Regions from separate parts of the Candidatus Contubernalis alkaliaceticus genome, predicted to be linked through region 1. Evidence: riboswitches for the same ligand, from Rfam matches in the RefSeq annotation. Region 1 holds a riboswitch; each other region holds the start of a gene.
The links. A riboswitch is a leader RNA that binds a small molecule or an ion and turns the genes downstream of it on or off. The one in region 1 is predicted to bind cobalamin.

Region 2: it holds a riboswitch for cobalamin, as region 1 does, so the genes downstream of both, HUE98_RS10575 (ABC transporter substrate-binding protein) here and HUE98_RS13750 (ABC transporter substrate-binding protein) in region 1, are expected to answer to the same signal.
Region 3: it holds a riboswitch for cobalamin, as region 1 does, so the genes downstream of both, thiC (phosphomethylpyrimidine synthase ThiC) here and HUE98_RS13750 (ABC transporter substrate-binding protein) in region 1, are expected to answer to the same signal.

What each region holds. Positions count from the first base shown of each region.
Region 1 covers NZ_CP054699.1:2,746,712-2,750,987, reverse strand. The annotation lists gene HUE98_RS13760 (hypothetical protein) at 1-155, shown strand, start outside; gene HUE98_RS13755 (TIM barrel protein) at 197-1,195, shown strand; cobalamin riboswitch at 1,296-1,495, shown strand; gene HUE98_RS13750 (ABC transporter substrate-binding protein) at 1,868-3,055, shown strand; gene HUE98_RS13745 (FecCD family ABC transporter permease) at 3,108-4,136, shown strand; gene HUE98_RS13740 (ABC transporter ATP-binding protein) at 4,142-4,276, shown strand, end outside.
Region 2 covers NZ_CP054699.1:2,118,812-2,123,087, reverse strand. The annotation lists gene HUE98_RS10595 (D-alanyl-D-alanine carboxypeptidase family protein) at 1-31, shown strand, start outside; gene HUE98_RS10590 (nucleoside recognition domain-containing protein) at 47-643, shown strand; gene HUE98_RS10585 (spore maturation protein) at 644-1,183, shown strand; gene HUE98_RS10580 (pseudouridine synthase) at 1,317-2,045, shown strand; cobalamin riboswitch at 2,170-2,344, shown strand; gene HUE98_RS10575 (ABC transporter substrate-binding protein) at 2,484-3,443, shown strand; gene HUE98_RS10570 (FecCD family ABC transporter permease) at 3,466-4,276, shown strand, end outside.
Region 3 covers NZ_CP054699.1:438,062-442,337, reverse strand. The annotation lists gene bzaB (B12 lower ligand biosynthesis ThiC-like protein BzaB) at 1-546, opposite strand, end outside; gene thiC (phosphomethylpyrimidine synthase ThiC) at 562-1,860, opposite strand; cobalamin riboswitch at 2,032-2,224, opposite strand; gene HUE98_RS02145 (TraB/GumN family protein) at 2,415-3,581, opposite strand; gene HUE98_RS02140 (metal-sensing transcriptional repressor) at 4,004-4,276, shown strand, end outside.

The DNA.
Region 1 (4,276 bases):
CAGCATACGGTATTTATAAAAGAATGTTTGTGCTGCTGCAGCACGGAAGAAATGTTCAAGAAATACGAGAGGATATAGACAAACGTTATCCTACAGTGAAGGGAGACAGTCTTGAGGATGTATTAGAAAGAATATCTGAAAATATTTCCCGTTAAATAATCTTATTGGATGTTTTTTCCGAAAGGATGTTTCTATTATGAAGCACCTGGTTAATTTTTGTACCTTTAAAAACAGGATGGCTTGGTTTAATCACAACTGGGATACAATAAAAAAATTTATAAGTAATAACCAGCTGGATGGATTGGAATTAATAATTCACGGCGGCTGCTGCAGAGTTGAAGATATCCCTGAAGAAATAATACAAGGTATCCATCTGTGTTACTGGCCCATGTGGCTGGATTTTTGGAGGGGAGACCATAAGGAACTGTTGAGGCAGTTCAAATCTTTGGATAATATAAAAAGTTTCTACGGTGGATTAGAGCCGGAAGTTATGGTTGACCAATACAAATTGGAACTGTCAAAAGCGGTGGCTTTAAAAGCAGATTATGTAGTTTTTCATGTAAGTCACGTTGATATCGAACATATTTATTCCTGGGAATTTACATATAGTGATTGGGATGTGCTGGAGGCTGCTGCCCAGCTGGTTAACCAGGTCTTCGGTAAGGAGGATTTGGGGGTGGATCTTCTTTTTGAAAATTTGTGGTGGCCGGGTTTGACATTTTTAAATCCGAAGCTGATAGAAAAATTTTTGGAAAAAGTTCAATATCCACGGAAGGGATTTATGCTGGATACAGGACACCTGTTAATTACCAATCCGGAAATTAAAAATGGTCATGAGGCTTGCAGATATCTTTTAGAAAAGGTAAATAACCTGGGAAGTTTAAAAAAATACATTCGGGGTATTCATTTAAATAAAACGCTGCCGGGAAGTTACTTGAAAAGAAATTTTACTGAAAATCAACAAATACTGATGGAAACAGAAGACATTTGGGAGCGTTTCCTGCTGGCAAGAAAGCATATTCAACATATAGATCAGCATCTTATCTTTGACCATGAAGGTGTTAGAAGTTTTATCCAGGCGGTGAAGCCTGAGTATCTGGTATATGAAGTATTAACTGGATCTTTAAAAGAACTGGAGCACGCCATCCAATTGCAGAATAAGGTTCTCGGGCGTAACGGTTGCGTTCTAACATAGGTCTAACTAATTACCTATTGCAAATTAATTGCATTTAGCTTATAATCATCCTACATAAAGGTAGATTTTTTAGAATATAACATGAGTTAGAATAAATCTAACTATCAATAGTGCTTCAGGTGCCTCTTATATATTTTTGAGGGTAATAGGGAACCAGGTGAAAATCCTGGGCGGTCGCGCCACTGTAAGCGGGGAGTTCCGTTTTATTAGTTGCCACTGGTTTTAGATAAAATCCAGGAAGGCGAAAAACAGGAACTTTGATCCGTAAGTCAGGAAACCTGCCTTAAGCATAACACATAATACGAAAAACCTTCTTCGCAGGAAAGGGGTGCTGCATATTGCCAAACTTCTTTATTGATGTTTAGGTCTATGTTCCTCAGTTCTTCCTAAGGAAGAAACGGGGAATTTTTTGTTTTAGCCGTGAACAATCCTGGTGTACAGCCGGGAGGTACAGGGTGACAGGGAATTTGTGTATTTGAAATTAAGACAGGAGGGACAAGGAACCTGTTACCTTTTCCATCCCTTGTCCCCCTTGTCCCGAATAAGAAAACTTTAGAGTTGTACTGACTGGACAACCAGAGGTGCTATTTTTTTTAATTATGCATTTCTGGTTTTTTGTATTAAGATTTCTAATCATGCTTAATAAGTTTAAACAATGAGGAGGCTTATAAAATGTTAAAAAAAATGTTAATGGTAATTTTAATCACATTTACTTTTTTTATGATTATGTTTACACCGGGCTGCACTAATCAATCTGAAGAAAAGAATGCCGGGGATGTCGTAGAGGAGCAGGTGGAAGAAACTCAAAAAGAAGAAGTCGTTGAGGATACAGCACAAGTTAATGTAGAGTATGGCGCCGATTTTAGCATCGAATATTTGGAAGATAATGTTAAGAGAGTGGTTGATGGGGAAGGAAGAACATTGATATTGGTTCCCCGGGATGCAGTAGTGCCTGACGGATATGATGCTGACCAGATTATATATACCCCGGTGCAAAATGTTCTGGTTTGTTCAACAACATTTGTATCTCTTATGAATCCACTGGGTATTTTTGACAATATTTCCGGGGTAACTTCAGATACAGATGAATGGTTTATTGAAGAGATAAAACAGGGACTGGAGTCGGGAGATATCTCATATGTGGGCGGAAGCGGTATGGGAGAACCGGATTATGAGCTGGTACAAGCTCTTAACCCTGAACTGGCCATGGTTTATACTGGATCATCCGGGCAGTACTCATTAATTGAAAAATTTAAAGAACTGGACATTCCTTATGTGGTAATTAATGATTATACCGAGGATGAACCTATGGCCAGAATGGAGTGGATGAAGTTTTTGTCAGCCTTTTTCAATAAAGAAGAGGAGGCCAATAACTATTTCGCTGAGATTGAAGAGGCTTTGGAATCTATAAAAGAGAAAATCCCATCAGGAGAGAAGACCCGGGTTGTTTGGGGAATGGTTTACGATGGCAATGTATATGTGCCCAACGCCGGTTCTTACGTTGGGAAAATGATAGAAATGGCCGGCGGAGATTATGTCTTTAAAGATTTTGGAGTAGATAAAACAGGGAGTGAACCTATTACTTTGGAGGAATTTTACGCCCGGGCAGCGGAAGCGGAGGTATTTATTTATTCTTCAACTACCACATGGATGCCTTCTTTAAATACGGTTATTGAAAATGCACCAATTTTAGAGGATATAGAGACTGTTAAGCAGGAGAAAGTTTGGGTATTTCAACCCTGGTACTACCAGGCTCTGGAAAAAACCCATGAACAGATTGAAGATTTGGCAGCAATCTTTTATCCTGAAGCTTTTAGTGGATATGATTTAAAGCACCATTCACAGCTTATTAGTGAATAGTGAAAAGGCAGGTGTGAGAAGAAAAATTGGAGAGAAAGGCAGAGAGCATTATATGGAATTAGGTAAAGTCAGGAATACAAGGGTAGTTACAATATTTATTTTTCTTCTCTTTTTGCTGTTAGTATCTTTTATTATTAACATAAGCCTTGGTTCTGTAGGTATCGGAATCGGGGAAGTTGTAGACATTATTACGAAGCAGCTGTCCGGGGAGGGGGTTCATCAGGCAATTATCTGGAAAATTCGGTTTCCCCGAACGTTAGCTGCAATCCTGGGGGGGGCATCATTGGCAGCGGCGGGCCTGCTGCTGCAGGTGTTTTTTAGAAATCCTATTGTGGGGCCTTTCGTTTTGGGAATTTCCTCCGGGGCTACCTTAATGGTGGGTTTGGTGATTTTGGCTGGATTCACCTTTGGCATGAAAACTGTCTCTCCCTTTTTAATTGTAGGGGCTGCTTTTTTGGGAGCAATTTTAGTTATGGCAGTGGTTCTGCTGGTTTCAAGTAAAGTAAAAAGTATTGTTACTCTACTGGTGATTGGTTTAATGGTAGGGTATTTATGCAGTGCCGTAACCAGCTTGCTGACGGCTTTGGCGGAAAAAGAGAAGGTGCATGGATTTGTAATGTGGTCTATGGGCAGTTTTTCCGGTTACACCTGGCAGCAGGTGGGTATTGTGGCAGCCATAGGAATCCCCTTACTGTTGGCGTCCTTTTTCATATGTAAACCCTTAAATGCATTTTTGTTGGGGGAGGATTATGCCAAAAGCATGGGTATTAACATAAAATCCTTTCGTTTTGTTATTGTTTCTATTTCCAGTGTCCTGGCTGCATTGATAACGGCTTTTACAGGGCCGGTAGCTTTTATCGGAATGGCTGTGCCCCACATAGCCAGGATGCTATTTCAAACCTCCGATAACCGGGTTCTTATACCGGGGACTATTCTGCTGGGAGGCATTATCACCGCCTTGTGTGACCTCACGGCCCGGATGCTTTTAAGCCCTGTGGAACTGCCGGTCAGCGCTATCACCTCATTTTTTGGCGCTCCCATTGTAATTATGATGCTTTTAAAGAGGAGGAACGCAATGTGAATGTAATGAATACGCAGGAACTGGCTGTAGGGTACGGCAAAAAAATAATTATCGACCAGATTAATCTGGAGGTGCTAAAAGGTCAACTGATCTGCCTTCTGGGCCCCAATGGGTCAGGAAAATCAACCATCTTAAAGTCA
Region 2 (4,276 bases), 630 kb from region 1:
ATTTAAAAAATGGCTGGTTCATGCTATTTAGATTGGAGTGTTTTGATTGATCAACCGCCTGTGGTTTTATTTAATGCTTATAGGTATTGTAACTGCCGGTTTTTTTGGAAGAATAAGCATCGTACCTGAAGTAATTTTTTCTGCAGCGGAGCAGGCTGTAAGCATATGCATTGGGTTAATCAGTATAATGGCATTTTGGCTGGGGATAATGCGAATTATTGAGGAATCCGGTCTAATCAATGTGATTATTAAAATCTTGAGGCCTGTGGCAGCCTTCTTGTTTCCGGGAATTCCCAAAAACCATCCGGCTATGAGCGCAATTTTAATGAATATGAGTGCTAACCTTTTGGGTATGGGTAATGCGGCTACTCCCTTTGGATTGAAAGCGATGGAAAAAATGCAGCAGCTGAACCCTAAAAAAGATACGGCTTCCTTAGATATGTGCACTTTTTTGGCCATCAATACCTCCAGCTTAACCCTGGTTCCGGCTACAGTGATTGCCCTGCGTTCTGCCACAGGTTCTATGAATCCTACGGAAATTATCGGCACTACTCTGATTGCCACAGCTACCTCCACTACCGTTGCCATATTATTTGACCGGGGTTATCGCTTTCTTGAAAGAAAGAAAGGTGGAATGTCTTAGATGTTGGGAAAAATGATAAGTATCATATCTGTATGGACGATCCCGGCAATTATATTGATAACCCTGGTATATGCCAATATTAAGGGGGTTAAAGTTTTTGACGTTTTTGTAGAGGGAGCTAAGGAGGGGTTTGATACCGCAGTAAAACTGATTCCCTTTTTGATTGCAATGCTGGTGGCTATTACTCTCTTGCGAGAGTCCGGTGCCATGGATGTTATCACCCATTTTTTAATGCCACTTTTTAATCTTTTAAGTATTCCATCTGATATTCTTCCCCTGGCTATTATGAGGCCTGTCTCCGGCAGCAGTGCCCTGGCTATTACTACAGAAATTTTGCAGAATAAAGGCCCCGATTCTTTAGTGGGAAGGATTGCTTCTACCATGATGGGCAGCACCGACACAACCTTTTTTGTATTAACAGTTTATTTTGGCAGCGTAGGCATAAAAAAAATCAGACATTCATTGACGGTGGGACTCTTGGCAGACATGGCCGGCTTTTTAGCGGCTGTATTAATATGCAATAAAGTTTTTGGGGGGTGATCTTACCTAACGCTACCTTAAAGATTTAAAGGATTTATACTAAATTTCGTGGTAAAATATATAAATAGGTTTAGATATGATGCTGGAATTGAATTTCAACATACTAATTGAGGATGTAACGGAGGGAGAAAGATTGAGGCTGCAAAAATACCTGGCCCTGGCGGGAGTCGCTTCCCGAAGAGCCAGTGAAGAGTTGATAAAGAAAGGGCAGGTGAAGGTAAATAATAGGGTGATCACAACTTTAGGGATAAAAATTAACCCTGAAGTGGATGTTGTTAAGGTTGATGACACCCCTGTTCTTTATAAGGAGAAAAAGGTTTACCTCTTATTGAATAAGCCTAAGGGGTATATTACTTCGGTAAATGACCCTCATAATCGGCCTACCGTCATGGATTTAATTCCAGGAATCAAAGAAAGGCTTTATCCTGTAGGCCGGTTGGATTTGGATACTGAAGGACTGCTTCTGTTAACAAATGACGGCCAGTTAGCTTATCGGATTACTCATCCCAAATACAAGATAGATAAGAAATATCTGGTAAAAACTGTGGGGATACCTTCTCCAGAAAAGATAAAAAGTCTTGAGAAAGGTGTTCTATTAACAGAGGGTAAGACTTCACCTGCCAGAGTTAGAATTATTAAGGTGGAATCTTCCAGAAGGTGGGCTTGGGTAGAGATTATAATACATGAAGGGAGAAAGAGGCAGGTCCGAAGAATGTTTGAGTTGGTGGGCAATCCGGTAACCAGGTTAGAAAGGATACAGCTTTCTTTTCTTACTTTAGAGGGCTTAAAAACCGGGCAATATCGTCACTTGACTTTGGAAGAAATCAGACTTTTAAAGAGAGAATTGGGGATTTTAGGGTAAAGAATAATGGGCGGGATTAACAACTAAACTACTAAGTGGCAAGTAAAGTGTTTGATATATTTTTTTGTTTTAGGGGTTGTTGTATTGGAAACTGACTGATATAATAAATTCAGTTGTTTAAAACTAAATAATAAAATAATCAGGTGCCTATAACGGATAAAAGGGAATCGAGTTCAATGCTCGAGCGGTCCCGCCACTGTAACCCGGAGCGACTTACCATAACCACTCTCTTGTGTTTGGGGAAGGGGTAAGGAGCGGTGAAAGGAAGCCAGGAAACCTGCCTGATTATGGAACGTACTGTTTGCTTTCGAGGGAAAAGGAGGTGCGTAAATAAGATTCTTTTATTTCTCGGCGCTGAAGGCTGAGTTTTTTTGTTTTATGGAAGGGTTTAGGTGTTTAATAATTAATTGAATATAAAATTTAAGGGGGTTTACTGTTTTGTTTAATAAATTATGGTTTAAAACTGCATTTGTCGTTATTCTGGGGATTTTTGTTTTAGGCAGCTGTTTTGGTTGTGCAGCTGAAGGTGAAGATCCTGTTACCGATGATAAGGATATTGTCACTGAGGAGAAGGAAAACCAAGAGGCCCTAACATTCCCTATAACTATAATAGATATGGCCGGCAATGAAGTTGTGATAGAAAAGGAACCCGAAACCATTGTTTCTCTCCGGCCCAGTGCAACGGAAACTCTTTTTGCCTTGGGGTTAGGTGATAAGGTCATCGGTGTAACAGAATTCTGTTATTATCCCGAGGAGGCTAAAGGGAAAGAAAAGGTGGGGGATTTCATAGTTAATGTAGAAAAGGTAGTCTCCTTAGACCCTGATATTATTTTTACCTTTGAACATTATGATGAAGCCGTAGATACTTTAAGAGAACAGGGATATGCTGTTATAGATTTAGATTCTAAGACCTTAGATGAGGTGCTGCATTCCTTTGAACTGGTGGGCAAAATTACCAACACATCTGATAAGGCAGAAGATTTGATTGCAGAAATTTCTGCCGACATTGATGAGATAAAAGAATTTACTTCAAATCTGGAAAATGATGCTAAGCCTAAAGTATTTGTTATGTTGGATACGGAATCCCTCTACTCTGTAGGCAGTGATACATATCTAAATAATTTAATTGAAACAGCTGGGGGCATCAACATAGCTGCAGATGTAGGTGCAGGCTGGCCGGTCTTGAGTGAAGAAAAAATATTTGAGGATGATCCAGATGTGATCATTTGCACTCATCCCATGAAGGAAATAGTTATGGCTCGGGATAATTGGCAGGATTTAAAAGCCGTGCAAAATGAACAAGTTTATGACGCAGATGGTGACCTGGTCTCCAGGCCTGGCCCAAGGGTTGCTTTAGGACTTAAGCATATTTTAGATATAATACATCCCAACAGATAACAGAAGAAAGGGTGCTAACACCTTGAACTTTCGTCCCTTAATAATTGTCTTTCTGGTAATCTTGGCCGTCTTTTCAATTGTGGTGACTACTACTATTGGGGTAGCGGAAATATCCTTTATGAATGTAGTCAGGATGGTCATAAATAAAATCACATACTTCGGTCAATTTATTCAGGAGGACTGGCCTTCAACCTGGGAAACTATTATATTTAATATGAGGCTTCCTCGGGTGGTACTGGGATTTATCGTTGGAGCCTCTCTTTCTATTGCTGGGGCAGCATTTCAGGGGTTGCTTCGCAACCCCCTGGCTGACCCTTACACCATTGGAGTTTCCAGCGGTGCAGCCCTGGGGGCTACTCTGGCCATGTTCATACAAAACAGTTATGGATTGAGTTTTTTTGGCGGGATACCTTTTTTTGCTTTTTTAGGAGCTTTAGTGGCTTTATTTTTTGTATACAACCTTTCCCGGGTGGGGAACAGCATACCTGTGGTGACCCTGCTTCTGGCCGGTGTAGTGGTCAGTTCCTTTCTTTCGGCGGTAATATCACTGCTGATGCTCTCCTCAGGGGAACAGATTCGGGGGATTTACTTTTGGCTGGTGGGGGGATTAAGCATGAAGACCTGGTCCCATGTGATTATGGTACTACCCTACGTGATTATTGGATCTTCAGTAATATTTTATTGGTCCCGGGACTTGAATGTAATTTTGCTGGGGGAAGAGGCAGCCTCAAATTTAGGGATTGAGGTGGACCGAGTTAAAAAAATAATTTTGGTAGCCGCTTCTTTAATTACCGGTGCGGTGGTTTCCGTCAGCGGAATGATTGGATTCGTGG
Region 3 (4,276 bases), 1.3 Mb from region 1:
GGTAACCCTGCCGGTGGTCTGGAGGCGCTTTATTACCTCAAAATTAAGGGCACTGTGGATGGCCATAAAATCTACTCCATCTTCCGCCTGTTGTTCCACCGCTTCAAATATATCCTCCCCGGTCATTTCCACAATACTTCCTCTTTTTTCAATGGCTTGGATGCCTGCCTGATAAACCGGCACACTGCCTACGGCCATATTGGCTTTTTCCAGGGTCTGACTTCTCATCCGGTTCATATCTCCCCCGGTGCTCAGGTCCATAACCGCTTCACATCCGGCCTCCTGGGCAATGGCCAGCTTCCTTTCTTCCATTTCAATCTCATCCCGGTCACTGGAGGTGCCAATCAGAGCATTTACTTTAATTCTCAGGCCCTTTCCAATCCCACAGTAATTAAATTCTTTCCGGTTTCTATTTCTAGGAATCACAATAGTGCCTTGAGCCAGTCCTTCCCGGATAAACTCAACATCAACATTTTCTCGGAAAGCCACCCACTCCATTTCCGGAGTAATGGTACCCTGACGTGCCCATATTACTTGTGTTGTCATTTTTTTTCATCTCCTTTAGCAGTTTATTTTAGCAGTCCCTAAATACTCAGAAACAATTTCCATGGCACAGTATTTGCCGCACATGGCACAGGCAGAGGAGGATTCCTTGCTCCGATCTTTCCTGATCTGTTCCGCCCTCTGGGGATCTATAGCCAGCCTCATCTGCTCTTCCCAGTCCAGTTTCTTTCTAGCCCGAGATAACTCCAGGTCCCATTGATCCGCTCCCTTCAGTCCCTTAGCCAGGTCAGCAGCATGGGCGGCAATTCGGGAAGCGATAACTCCTTCCCGAACCTGTTCAAGGTTAGGGATGCCAATATGTTCTGCCGGTGTTACATAACAGATAAAATCTGCCCCAGCCCAGGCACTTACAGCACTACCGATTGCCGCGCTGATATGATCATATCCTGCTGCAATATCGGTGACTACGGGGCCAAACACAAAATAGGGCGCTCCATGGCATAAACTTTTTTGCAGTATTACCGTAGCCTTCAGTTGATCTAAAGGCACATGCCCCGGCCCCTTGACCATAATTTGCACCCCGGCTTCCCTGGCCCTTCTTACCAGCTCACCAATCACTACCAATTCCTGTACCTGGGGGCCATCCAGGGAATCATGAAGACACCCGGGCCTCATACCGTCGGCTATGCTGATGGTTATATCATAGCGTCGGGCAATATCCAGCACACGATCATAATTTTCATAGAGAGGGTTTTCCTTTTGGTTGTGAAGCATCCATCCCATCAGATGAGACCCTCCATAACTCACCAGAGAGTCAATCCGGTGATCCGTCTTAGCCCTTTCCACAATATCCATGGTCAGGCTTGAATGAAAAGCTAAAAAATCAACGCCTTCAGCTGCCTGCCTTTCAATCACTTCAAATAGGTCTTCTTCTTTCAGGTTTAATGAAGAACCTTGTTTTTCCCCGGCCTCGGCCAGAGCCTGATAAAGGGGCAGCGTCCCCACCGGTCTGGAGCATAATGCCAGAGTTTTTTTCCTCATGGCATCAATATCTCCGCTTACACTTAAATCCATGATAACGTCAGCTCCAAAGTGGATGGCTGCCTGAACCTTGGCTGCCTCTTCCTTCAACACTGCATTCTCTCCATACAGACCAACACTGGCACTTACCTTGGTCTTCAGCCCCGGGCCAATTCCTGTGGGGACTACGCTTTGGTGCAGAGTATTTCTAAGGATTACAATCTTTCCCTCTGCAACCCCCTTCATTACCAACTCCGGAGATACTCCCTCCCTTGATGCCACCTGTTCCATTTCAGAAGTAAAAATACCTTCTGCTGCACTGCATAATAATGTCATTTGTTATTCCTCCTATCTCTTCATAAAATGTGAATACTTTGGCTGCTCTTCCCACTCATGTCCGGTCCAGTCATAGAACAAGGCACATTACATAAAAAAAGTCCACACCAAATAAATTGATGTGGACTTTACCATTATCCTTAAACATCTACAAAACCTTACACACGAGGCAGAGTAGTCAAGTTTCAGGCAGGTTTCCTGACTCACGGATTCGCACCCTTTCCTTCCTTCCCGCCTGCCTTGCCCCATGGGGACGACAAGCGGTGGTTATAAGGTGGGCTACCGTTTACAGTGGCGGGACCGTCCGGGACTTTAACCCGGTTCCCTATTATCCTAAACAGGCACCTGAAACAAAATATTTAATTATTGGTTCAATTCTATAAACTATCCATACATTTGTCAAGAGGGTTTTTTTTACAGATTTCTACCCTCCTTACATTTACTGCCACCAACCCGGGCTAAATTAAGAGCCTGCAGAACCTGCACCCTTAGTTTTTTCAAATAATTTAATAGAACCATCCCCTTGACACTTTGACAGCTTCTCTGTAAACAAACTATATATTCTCTATAAACAAACGAATTACATCGGCTCCACCAATTATTGTCCCCAAGGTACTCCCTAAATTTGTTAAGGCTACTGTAAGTAGAATACGGGTTACCTTATTGGTCCAAAATCCTTTTACAGTAAAAACATCCTCCGATAGGCTTTCAAAAGCTTCTACACTGGGCCGGCTGATATAGGCTTGGACTATCCCCGCAAACCACCCGGCAGCCATGAGTGGATTTAAAGAGCTTAAGGGAGCTACAATAAAGGCAGTAATAATGGTCAGGGGATGTCCAAAAGCAATGGCCGCACCGATTGCTGAAAAAAATCCATTCCACAGCACCCAGCTCACTGTTTGATTGACTCCAGCAGAAGGATTCGCGAAAAAAGTATAACCAATGATAGCAAGAATAATTATTGGTATGGCCCAAGCAATAATTTTAGGTGCTTTGGATTTTGGAGGAAGCTTGGATAAAGCTGCTAAATTATGTTCTTTTTTAATTTCTTCCTTTATCCCGGGAACATGAGCAGCCCCTAAAACTGCAACAACCTTACTTCCCGGAGCTTCTTTTATCTTCTGAGCTAAATATTGATCCCGCTCATCAATCAAAGGAACTTTTAATTTAGGAAAAAACTCTGTAAAATCATTAAGCATAGCATCAAGCATATCTTGAGACTTTATTTTCTCCAGTTCCTCTTCTGAAAAACTCTCGTCATTAAAAATACTAAAGAAAATAGAAAACATAAGCTTAACTTTTCCCCACAGCCCAATTCCATGCCAAATTCGTGAAAAGGTTACCTGTATATTTCTATCGGCCAGTACTAGAGTAGCACCTACTTCTTTAGCTGATTCAATTCCCTGAATCATTTCTTGCCCAGGCTTAATGCCAAATTGCTTTGCCAGCCGCTTTTGAAAAGAAGATATTAAAAGATTAATTAATAGAAGAGTAGCTTTCTTTTCTTTAATAATCTTAAATATGTCCATCTTCTTCCATCTGTCTCTATCCATGACAGTTTGATATCTCTGTTTATCCAATTCTATACAAACACAATCAGGCCTTTCGGCTTCTATAACTTCCTTCACTTGTTCCGCACTTTTTTTGGATACGTGAGCAGTTCCAATGAGTATAAGTTCCCTGCCATCCAAATCTACTCTTGTAATATTTTCTTCAAACATAATAATAGTACCTTCCCTCTACAACAAATTTTATGAATGTTTTATCTCTTTTTTTTAGGGTATAAGACCCCCACCTCTAAGCGTTAGCGTAGGTGGGGCTTTTAATCAGGTGGAGTAGAGTCTCCACCTGATTCCCCGATGTTTCAGCTTGCTGAAACGAGTTCACTGACCACTTTTCTTTTTCTTCATTATACCCTTTTTACGATTATAACCTGGATTAGCATAATAAAAAATTGTGACTTATGAGAATTTTAAAGACATGGGATTAAAAGAGCAGCACATACCCTCCTTTTAAGACTACCTCTATATAGAAAAGAAAGCAAGATAATTAATCACACTTTTTTTCCTTAATATCTCTTTAAATTTTTTCTAATGTATGATACAATATCCCCCATAGGGGGATATTGTATCGGGAGGTGTTTATTATTAATACTCATAACCACGTAAATAAAAAAAGTATTGTAAACAGGATGTCCCGCATCATAGGCCACATGGAGTCTGTCAAAAGGATGGTAGAGGAAGACAGGGAATGCAGTGAAATACTGATTCAGATGTCTGCAGTAAGGTCTGCATTAAACAATGCCGGAAAACTTATTTTAACCGACCATATTAACCACTGTGTAGTGGATGCCATTAAAAACAACGATACCAAAACTTTGGAAGACTTAGATAAAGCCATTGACAAATTTATCAAG